DNA from 2 places in the Weizmannia sp. CD-2023 genome. Region 2 is predicted to be linked to the other one. Evidence: riboswitches for the same ligand, from Rfam matches in the RefSeq annotation. Region 2 holds a riboswitch; the other holds the start of a gene.
What was found. A riboswitch is a leader RNA that binds a small molecule or an ion and turns the genes downstream of it on or off. The one in region 2 is predicted to bind cyclic di-GMP.
Positions count from the first base shown of each region.

Region 1: it holds a riboswitch for cyclic di-GMP, as region 2 does, so the genes downstream of both, P9687_RS08200 (GGDEF domain-containing protein) here and P9687_RS13670 (hypothetical protein) in region 2, are expected to answer to the same signal.

Region 1 covers NZ_JARTJQ010000059.1:33,513-37,940, forward strand. Annotated here, with positions in the region: gene P9687_RS08195 (long-chain-fatty-acid--CoA ligase) at 1-1,575, shown strand, start outside; cyclic di-GMP riboswitch class I at 2,059-2,144, shown strand; gene P9687_RS08200 (GGDEF domain-containing protein) at 2,223-3,263, shown strand; gene P9687_RS08205 (hypothetical protein) at 3,554-3,778, opposite strand; gene P9687_RS08210 (DMT family transporter) at 3,903-4,428, opposite strand, start outside.
Region 2 covers NZ_JARTJQ010000088.1:11,987-16,414, forward strand. Annotated here, with positions in the region: gene P9687_RS13660 (methyl-accepting chemotaxis protein) at 1-1,032, opposite strand, end outside; gene P9687_RS13665 (3-oxoacyl-[acyl-carrier-protein] synthase III C-terminal domain-containing protein) at 1,070-2,068, opposite strand; gene P9687_RS13670 (hypothetical protein) at 2,095-2,454, opposite strand; cyclic di-GMP riboswitch class I at 2,554-2,638, opposite strand; gene P9687_RS13675 (replication-associated recombination protein A) at 3,321-4,428, shown strand, end outside.

The DNA.
Region 1 (4,428 bases), on a different contig from region 2:
TTGACGGAATTTCTGGATCGCGCGGTGCTTTTGTACGGCGGGAAAACAGCGGTGTATTGCGGGGACCGGGCGTTTACATACCGGGAGCTGAACGGAAGGGTGAACCGGCTGTCGTACGGGTTAAAAAATCTTGGCATTGAAAAAGGGGATCGGGTGGCCTATCTCGCGCCGAATACAGTGGAAATGCTGGAAGGCTTTTACGGGATTTTCCAGCTGGGGGCGGTGATGGTGCCGCTGAATATCCGGCTGACCCCGGAAGACTACCGGTTTATTTTAAATCACAGCGGATCGAAAGTATTGTTTGTGGACCAGGAGATGTACCATTTGATCGAGCCGGTAAAGGATGAGCTTGAAACGGTGGAGCAAATTATTATCCACTATAAAGAGGATGACTGTGCTGAAATTGATTATGACCGCTGGCTGGACAGATTTCCGCCGGATCCGTTCCCGCGTGCCGGCCTCGATGAAAACAATGTGTGCAGCCTGCTTTATACGAGCGGGACGACCGGAAATCCTAAGGGCGTGATGCTTACCCACCGCAATAATTATTTGCATGCATTAAGCGCGATGCACCATTTGCGCGTTACGGACCGCGATGTCTATTTGCATGTGCTCCCGATGTTCCATGTAAACGGATGGGGCTCGCCGTTTTACTATACAGCAAACGGGGCGACCCATGTCTGCCTCCGCAAACCGTCGGCGGAAGCCATTTTCACGGAAATCATCAGGCATAATGTGACGGTGGTGCATATGGCGCCAACTGTGCTGAACAGCCTGTTGCAGTACAACGCGGAACACCATCCCGCTATTGAACAGGACGTGCGTGTTGTCATCGCCGGAGCTGCACCGCCGCCCGCATTTGTGGAACGCGTGGAAAAAGAACTCGGCTGGGAATTCATCCAGGTGTACGGCATGACGGAGTCAACACCGCTCACCCTTGTATCTGTCATTCGTTCGCAGCTTGGCGGGCTGGACCGTGATACACAATTGCGGTTGCGGGCGAAAGCCGGGTTTCCGATGATCGGAAGCGATGTCCGGGTTTTACGGGAAAATGACGAAGAAGTGGCCCATGACGGGAAAGAAATCGGCGAGGTCACGGTAAGAGGCCATGGTGTTATGCTCGGATACTGGAAAAACCCGGAAGAAACGATGAAAACGATCCGGAACGGGCGGCTCTATACAGGGGATATGGCGACCGTTGATGAATACGGCTATATCGATATCGTCGACCGTAAAAAAGACATTATTATCAGTGGCGGAGAGAATATATCCTCTATAGAAGTGGAAGGAGTGCTGTATGAGCATCCGGCTGTCCTTGAAGCAGCGGTGATTGCTGTTCCACATGAAAAATGGGGGGAGACCCCGCATGCGTTTGTCGTCCGGAAAGCAGATGCGGCCGCAACAGAAGAAGACATCATCCGTTTTTCAAGGGAAAGGCTTGCCCATTTCAAAGCCGTGACGGGTGTGACATTTGTGGATGAGTTGCCGAAAACGGCATCTGGCAAAATCCAGAAAGTCCGCCTGCGCAATGAATACTGGGAAAAGCTCGGGAAAACAGAGCGGTTTGTAAATTAGGGCTTGCTGAACGAATCCGATTCTGCGTTTGTCCCAATTGATCAGCAAGCTCAGAAGAATCTATCTACGACAATGCGTGATTCTGTCTTCTCTAATACGTTGAATCAGCTTTCGAGTGCAAGCTTTTTCCTAGATTTTTTGTAAAACGCTCGCATTTAAATTTCGACCAAAGTTGTCAGCCTCCTTTCCAATTTAGAAATTTTGCTTACTCAGCAAGCCCTAATGAACATGTCGGAAACAGATCCGGCAAAACGCAAGGCCGCTGAAAAGCACAGGACAACGCGTTACATTTCGGCGTAAAACAGAGGAAAACATTTCACATCCATGCCCCTTGCTTCAGCGATGAGGCGGGGGGCGTTGGCGGAATCGCCATAAACGATTTCAGCAGCTGCAGACGGCAAATTTTAACCGAATTGCCCTTTCTTATCCTTTGACTGATGGTTTCTTTTGGACAGAAATACAGTATAATAGGATAAAAGACCTATATCAAAGGGGCAAATCCATTGAAAAATGGAGACGCAAAACTACAGGGGCTACCGGTTTTCTAACCATGCCAGCCAGTTGCTAATGCGCAGTGAAAAGCCGAAGTTTGGCCTTTGTTTTCGTTTGCAAGTTCCCCGGAGATTGATCAGAAAGGCGGGGCGGAAATGGGCAGGAAAATCGAGACATTGGAAGATTTTAAAAGAATCCTTTATCTTTGGATCAGCCCGCTTTTGATCGCTGCCCTTGCGATTTACAATTTGGTCCCTCACACAGGCACCCGTACAGCTTTATTTTATCTCGCCACGACGCGGATCCTGATTGCCTGGAACGCTCTGTTTCTCATCTGCATGGTTTTCAAGCGTTATTTCCGCTTGTTTGACTATGTGAATCTCGTGATCCTCACGGTTTATTATCTTGCCATCGTGATGGACTGTGTTTTTCAATACATGGTTCCGGGAAAAGAGGGAGCCATCGGAATTTCGATCATTTGGAGCCCGCTTCTATTTCTCTATATTTTTATCACGTTGAAAAAGCGGAACGGGATCATTTATTCGCTCGCTTTGTTCGTGACTACGCTTCTGATCGGAATGCCGCGGTTCCGCCATTTTTCCTTTGACTATAAAATATCCATGCTGATCTTTTACCTTGCCAATCTCGTCTATATCGCCATCTTTTGCATTTCTCATTATCTCTTAAAAGTATTTAGAGAATTGGAAGAGGAAAAGAAAAAGGCTTATTCGGACATGTTGACCGGGATTGCCAACCGACGCCAGGTGCAGGCATGGCTGGATGCTGCGGTTAAACACGCGGACAAAACCGGCACATCATTTTCCGTGATTTTTTTCGATATCGACTATTTTAAACAGGTGAATGACCAGTTCGGGCACCAGACAGGAGATGAGGTGCTGAAGGAATTTGTCCGTCTTTCCTCCCGGGTGATTTCAGCGAATGATTACATCGGACGCTGGGGCGGTGAAGAATTCATCATCATTACAAAGGATGAATTGCCCCAGGCAGAGGAACTGGCGGAATATTTGAAAGCAAGCATTAGCCGCCATTCATTTGGGCATGCGGGAAAGCTGTCCGCAAGTTTCGGTGTGACTGCATATACACCGGGGGATACAGCAGAAACCATTGTAAGGCGGGTGGACGAAGGGCTGTACAAGTCGAAGGGTCAGGGCAGAAACCGGATTACGGTGCTGTAAGGCAGGGAAAAGGCGGATTTTCTTCATTGCATGTGGCGAACATTTAGCTGGCGGGTTTGCAATCAAAAAACCGTATGACAGCGGTAGTCCATTTAATTAACAGACTTGCTGCTCATAAACTGGGGTATGCGATTTGGCATGGAGAGTGCCTATAACCGCGGACGAACCTCAAAATTTGCAAAATCACTACGCGAGGCAGGGCATACGTTTGCGGCGGCACACTTCCGCTTGCGGAGCCTAAGCGGGGACTGCCATTTAGAAGTTCGCCGGTTTGCCCTGCCAGATGCTTTTTATACGGCGTATATATAATTTTCCATAAATGCATAAACCTGCTCGGCATCCGGTGGCTGTATGTTCAGCCGTTTTTCACAGGCTTCCAAATACGGCTTGAGCGTGCTGTCGCTTTTTGCCTCCTCGAGCGTAAGGCTGCCCTGTACGAGGCGGATTGCCGCTTCTTTTACCGTGTTATCATCCGTTTGAAACAAAAGATATGCCAAGCAACTGTACCGATCCATTGTTCTGCCTCCCGGAACCTTTTTATTCCCTTTTCGATAAAAGCGGCAAAAATTCCTGCAAATTTGCAAAAAAAGAAACAAAAAAGCAAGACCGGTGCGACAGGCCTTGCCTTATGATGCTATTTTAATCCGATATATTTTTTGGCGTTTCCATCCGGGGTGCGAGGCGCATCCTTTCTGGGAGCAACGAAATGGCAATTGCAGCCAGAATCAGGGCGCCGCCGAGAAAGAAGCGGCCGTTCAGGTTTTCATGGAGCAAAAGCCAGCCGAGAAAAGAGCCGGTGACAGGCTGCAAAAACATAAACAGTGACCCGCTGCCGGCCTCTACCATTTCAAGCCCTTTGTTCCACAAGAAGAAAGCGCCGGCTGTAGAGATGACGCCGAGATACAAAATACCTGCCATCCCCCAAAAACCGCCCGATGATACAGGCCAGGCCATCATGGCTTCGCGGGCGGCAAAAGGCGTTGTAAACAGCAGCCCGAACAAAATGGCATATGTTGTAATGGTTAACGAATCCATTTTCCAGGAAGCCACTTTTACATAAACGGACAGAAGTGCCCATGTAATCATCGCTCCAGCCAGAATCAGGCTGCCCCAAAAATAGGTTTGCACGTGAATGTCCCAGCCGATCACGATGACAACGCCCGCG
Region 2 (4,428 bases):
CGACATACGGTCTAAAAATTCCGCATCGTGTTCATACTGTTCCCCTATACGGACCATTTTTTCATAATCGGGATTCACTTTAGTGTCTACATAGTCCAGAATTTCTTTTGAATGATGAATAAGGTTTGAAAAGGCTTGCTGGACCTGGCTAGTGACAACCCGGATATTTTCAACCGATTGGGTGGATTGTTCAGCCAGCTTTCTGATTTCTTGAGCGACTACTGAAAAACCTTTTCCTGCTTCCCCTGCCCTTGCCGCTTCGATCGATGCATTTAAGGCAAGGAGATTGGTCTGATTCGCAATGTCTCCAATCGTATCAGCCAGCATTTTGATTTCCTCCACAATTTCCGCTTGTTGAATGGATTTCAAAATATTCTCCGCTTTTTCCGTATAGATTTGATTGGAAGAGCCTGCAGACTCAGTTGCTTCCTCTCTTACTTTTGTCCCGCGTTTCTTAATTTCCTGCGCGATGTTTTTTCCTTCATTTGCTTTTTCTGCTAATTTCTTCGTTGAACTTTCAATTTGTTCAGCAGATGCGCCAATTTGCTGCGTACTTGCACTTAGTTCCATTGCGCCATGTTCCATCTCATTTATCGTTTCTTTCACATCTTCCATCACATAAAACAGTTCCGTCATGGTTGCCGATAATTCATCTGAATTGGAATCTACACGCTCTATTCCTTTTTTTAAATCTCCAACCAGATTTCGCATATTGCTTGTTGCATTATTTAAGAAGTTAGAGATCGTGCCAAATTCATCTGCACCTAAAATTTCCAGCGATTCAGCCAGGTTTCCCGACTCCAGGCTGGAAGCGTATTGCTTCATTTTTAATAACTTCCCGGTTAACCGGAAAGATGACCATAAACCTACACCAAGATAAAGGATTGCGGCAACAGACACAAACCAAATGGTTAAGTATTGGGGGATGATGAACATGCTGCCAACCAACAAAATGCCAATGAGAATATAAGGCAGGATAACGGTTTTGATTTGGCCCATTGTAATGGCTTTGGACAATTTTTTAATTCCCATGGTACGGCTCCCTTCATTTGAAACAGATTCAATACATTTAATGTTTATACAACATGGCACAAGCAGAAGTTCCCGCACCAACCGACCAAAATATGGCATAGCTGCCCCTCGTTATCCGGCCGGTGCTTACAGCTCGTTCAAAAGCCATAAACGGGCTAGCGGCTCCTGTATAGCCATATTCCGTGCCCACAATTGGGAACTTGCTTATGTCTTCTTTGAAGATTTCCTGGATTTTGTATATATTTTTCCGTGACAATTGGGAAAAGCAAAAAGCCTGAATATCCTTCGCGGTTAAATGATTCCGGCTGAGCAATTTTTCAACAAGCGCGGCAGTAGACAGAAAAGCATTGTCATTGTTTACATTCTCCCATTTTATTTTTCTATTCTTTTGTTCGGCTTTTCCCTCAACCAGTTGGGATACGCCACAAGCCGGAAAAGTAATTTTATCAATTGATTCTGTGTTCACTTGATAGGCTGAGTCGATAAACCCTGTTTTAACATGATGGCTTTTTTCCAGCAATACTGCAGCGGCCCCGTCTCCGAAACTGGCATATGTAACCGCATCCCCCTCGTTTGCAAAGCGGTGCATTTGCTCGGAGCCCACGACAAGCGCACGCTTGATATGCGGATTTGCGAGCATATTGCGGCTTACTTGATCCACTGCTACCACCATTCCGACACATGCCGCATTCATATCATAAACAACAGCTTCTTCTTTTCCGCCCAAAGATTGATGAATGGCAACCGCATTCGGTGGCCAAAAGTATTCAGGTGTCCCTGATACAAATACAATCATATCGAGATCCCGGCCGGCCAACCCGCTTTTTTCCAGCACTTTCTTTGATGCTTCCACCGCCATTGTTAAAGTGGTTTCAGTTTTATAATCTGCTATGTATCTGTTTTCTCTGCCAAGCGCTTGCAAAAGTCTTGTAATATCTTTTCCTTGCTGGCGAAAATGGGCCAGGTAATAATCGTTATGGCGCACCTTTTCAGGATGATAGACAGAGACTTCTCTTATTGTCACACTCGAATCCATTTTTACTTAACTCCTTCAAGCTGTTTTTAACGTGAAAGTTCCAATCCCGCTTGTAAACTATTGATAAATTCACCCGTAAAATTCACTTTTTTCGCGATTCTCTTCAGCTGTAAACGCGGCGTCACCCTTTTCGGTGTAATCATCAGGATTTTTTTAAATCCTAAACTCATATACAACGCATAGCTCTTTTCAAGCACCGGCAAAATTTCGGGCTTAAATGTCCTTAAATCGGATGAATCCACAATTAACGAATAATTTTTCACATTAATTTTTGAAACTTCTTTTTTTAAATCGTCTACAAACGTAGATGCCTTTTCTGTTGCGGCAAATCCGCCTAATGTAATGATAAAAGCTTTATGCTTGTTATCTGTTTGAAACTGTGCCATCCTTGCTTCCTCCTGCTTGTTAAATGAAGTTCTTCACATTTGATATCCGCACAACGAAAAAAGGACTAATCCCCTACCGATTAGTCCTTTTGATGTAAAATCGGTAACTGGCTGACATGGTCATCTGACTTTAGTCCCTTTAGCTTTGCGTCTCCACCTTTCGATGAATTTGCCTTTTTCAATTTTTATTGGAATTTTGCCGGAAAGCATGGAAATCCTGCCAAGTATTTCCACAGCCTTTATCATTATATAAATATATTATTATGTATGTCAATAGAATCATTTTTCGGACTGCATTAAGCATAATTGCCGCATTTTTTTGAAAAAATGAATGAACCGGCTTTCATAGTTTTAAAATTGTGGATAACTTCAAATGAGATTCATATGACATGGTCGTTTTCCAAGCAGCCAAAGTCCCGGAAGGTCTCATCCTTTCCCAAAACTGCAGAAAGAGGCAGCCTGCTAAAATTTGTAGTTTCAACGCATATTTGATTTTTGAGATAGAGGTGATATCATTCACCTTAAAGGTGCCCTCCTTTCTGGTTGGCTTTTTTGCTGTTCGGGGCCCACCTTTTCATTTTAAGCTTCTGTTTTACTTTCATCATTCAGGTCTATAACAATAATGAAACGGTATCGCCTTTTTCATTTGGTGATATTATCTGCCAACACTATACCAAGCAAGACATTAATCAAAACAGCATGAATCAAATTGGCGCTTTTGACCTTGAACTCGAACAGGGAACAAATCGATACATTTGCGAATCAGGGTTATTCTAAAATAACCATTGAGTTAGATATTTTGGTCGGGATCATAAGCAGACAAAAAGAAGCGTAATGGGAAAAGTTTTTACAAGGAGGGAGTAACCTTGAGGCAAACTTCTTTATTTGAGAACGACAATGACCAAAACCGTCCCTTGGCCACGCGAGTACGTCCTAAAAATTTAGACGAATTCGTTGGACAAAAGCACCTGATAGGTAAAGGAAAAGTGCTTAGAGAAATGATTGAACATGACCGTCTTTCTTCCATGATCTTCTGGGGTCCCCCCGGCGTAGGCAAGACAACATTGGCGAAAATTATTGCAAATCAAACGCAATCGGAATTTATTAATTTTAGTGCTGTTACCAGTGGGATTAAAGATATTCGAAACGTTATGAAAGAAGCTGAAGAACGCCGGCAATTAGGCGAAAAGACAATTTTGTTTCTCGATGAGATCCACCGATTCAATAAGGCACAGCAAGATGCCTTTTTACCGTATGTGGAGAATGGTAGCATTATCCTTATCGGCGCAACCACTGAAAATCCGTCATTTGAAGTCAATTCGGCCTTGTTATCGAGGACTAAGGTTTTTGTCCTACATAAATTAACGAGTAGTGAAATCGTGGAATTATTAAAACAGGCCATTGTAAATCCCCATGGGTATGGCCTTCAAAAGATTGAAATTGAAGATCAAACTTTATTGGCCATTGCAGAATTTTCCGATGGGGACGCCCGTACTGCGTTGAACACGCTGGAAATGGCTGTTTTAAATGGGCATAAGCAGGAGGATACCATCATCATCAGGAAAGAAGACCTTTCCCAAATGATCAACAGAAAATCATTATTGTACGACAAAAATGGTGAGGAGCATTATAATATTATTTCTGCCTTGCATAAGTCGATGCGAAATAGCGACGTGAATGCGGCGGTCTATTGGTTATCACGGATGTTGGAAGCCGGAGAAGATCCGCTGTTTATTGCGCGAAGATTGGTCAGATTTGCAAGTGAAGATATCGGTTTAGCCGACAATCGGGCTTTAGAAATTGCGGTATCTGTTTTTCAAGCATGTCAATTTATTGGTATGCCTGAATGTAATGTACACTTAACCCAAGCTGTCATTTACCTTTCACTGGCACCAAAATCTAATTCAGCATATTTAGCTTATATGAGCGCAAAGAAAGATGCACTGAACTCAATGAATGAACCTGTTCCCCTCC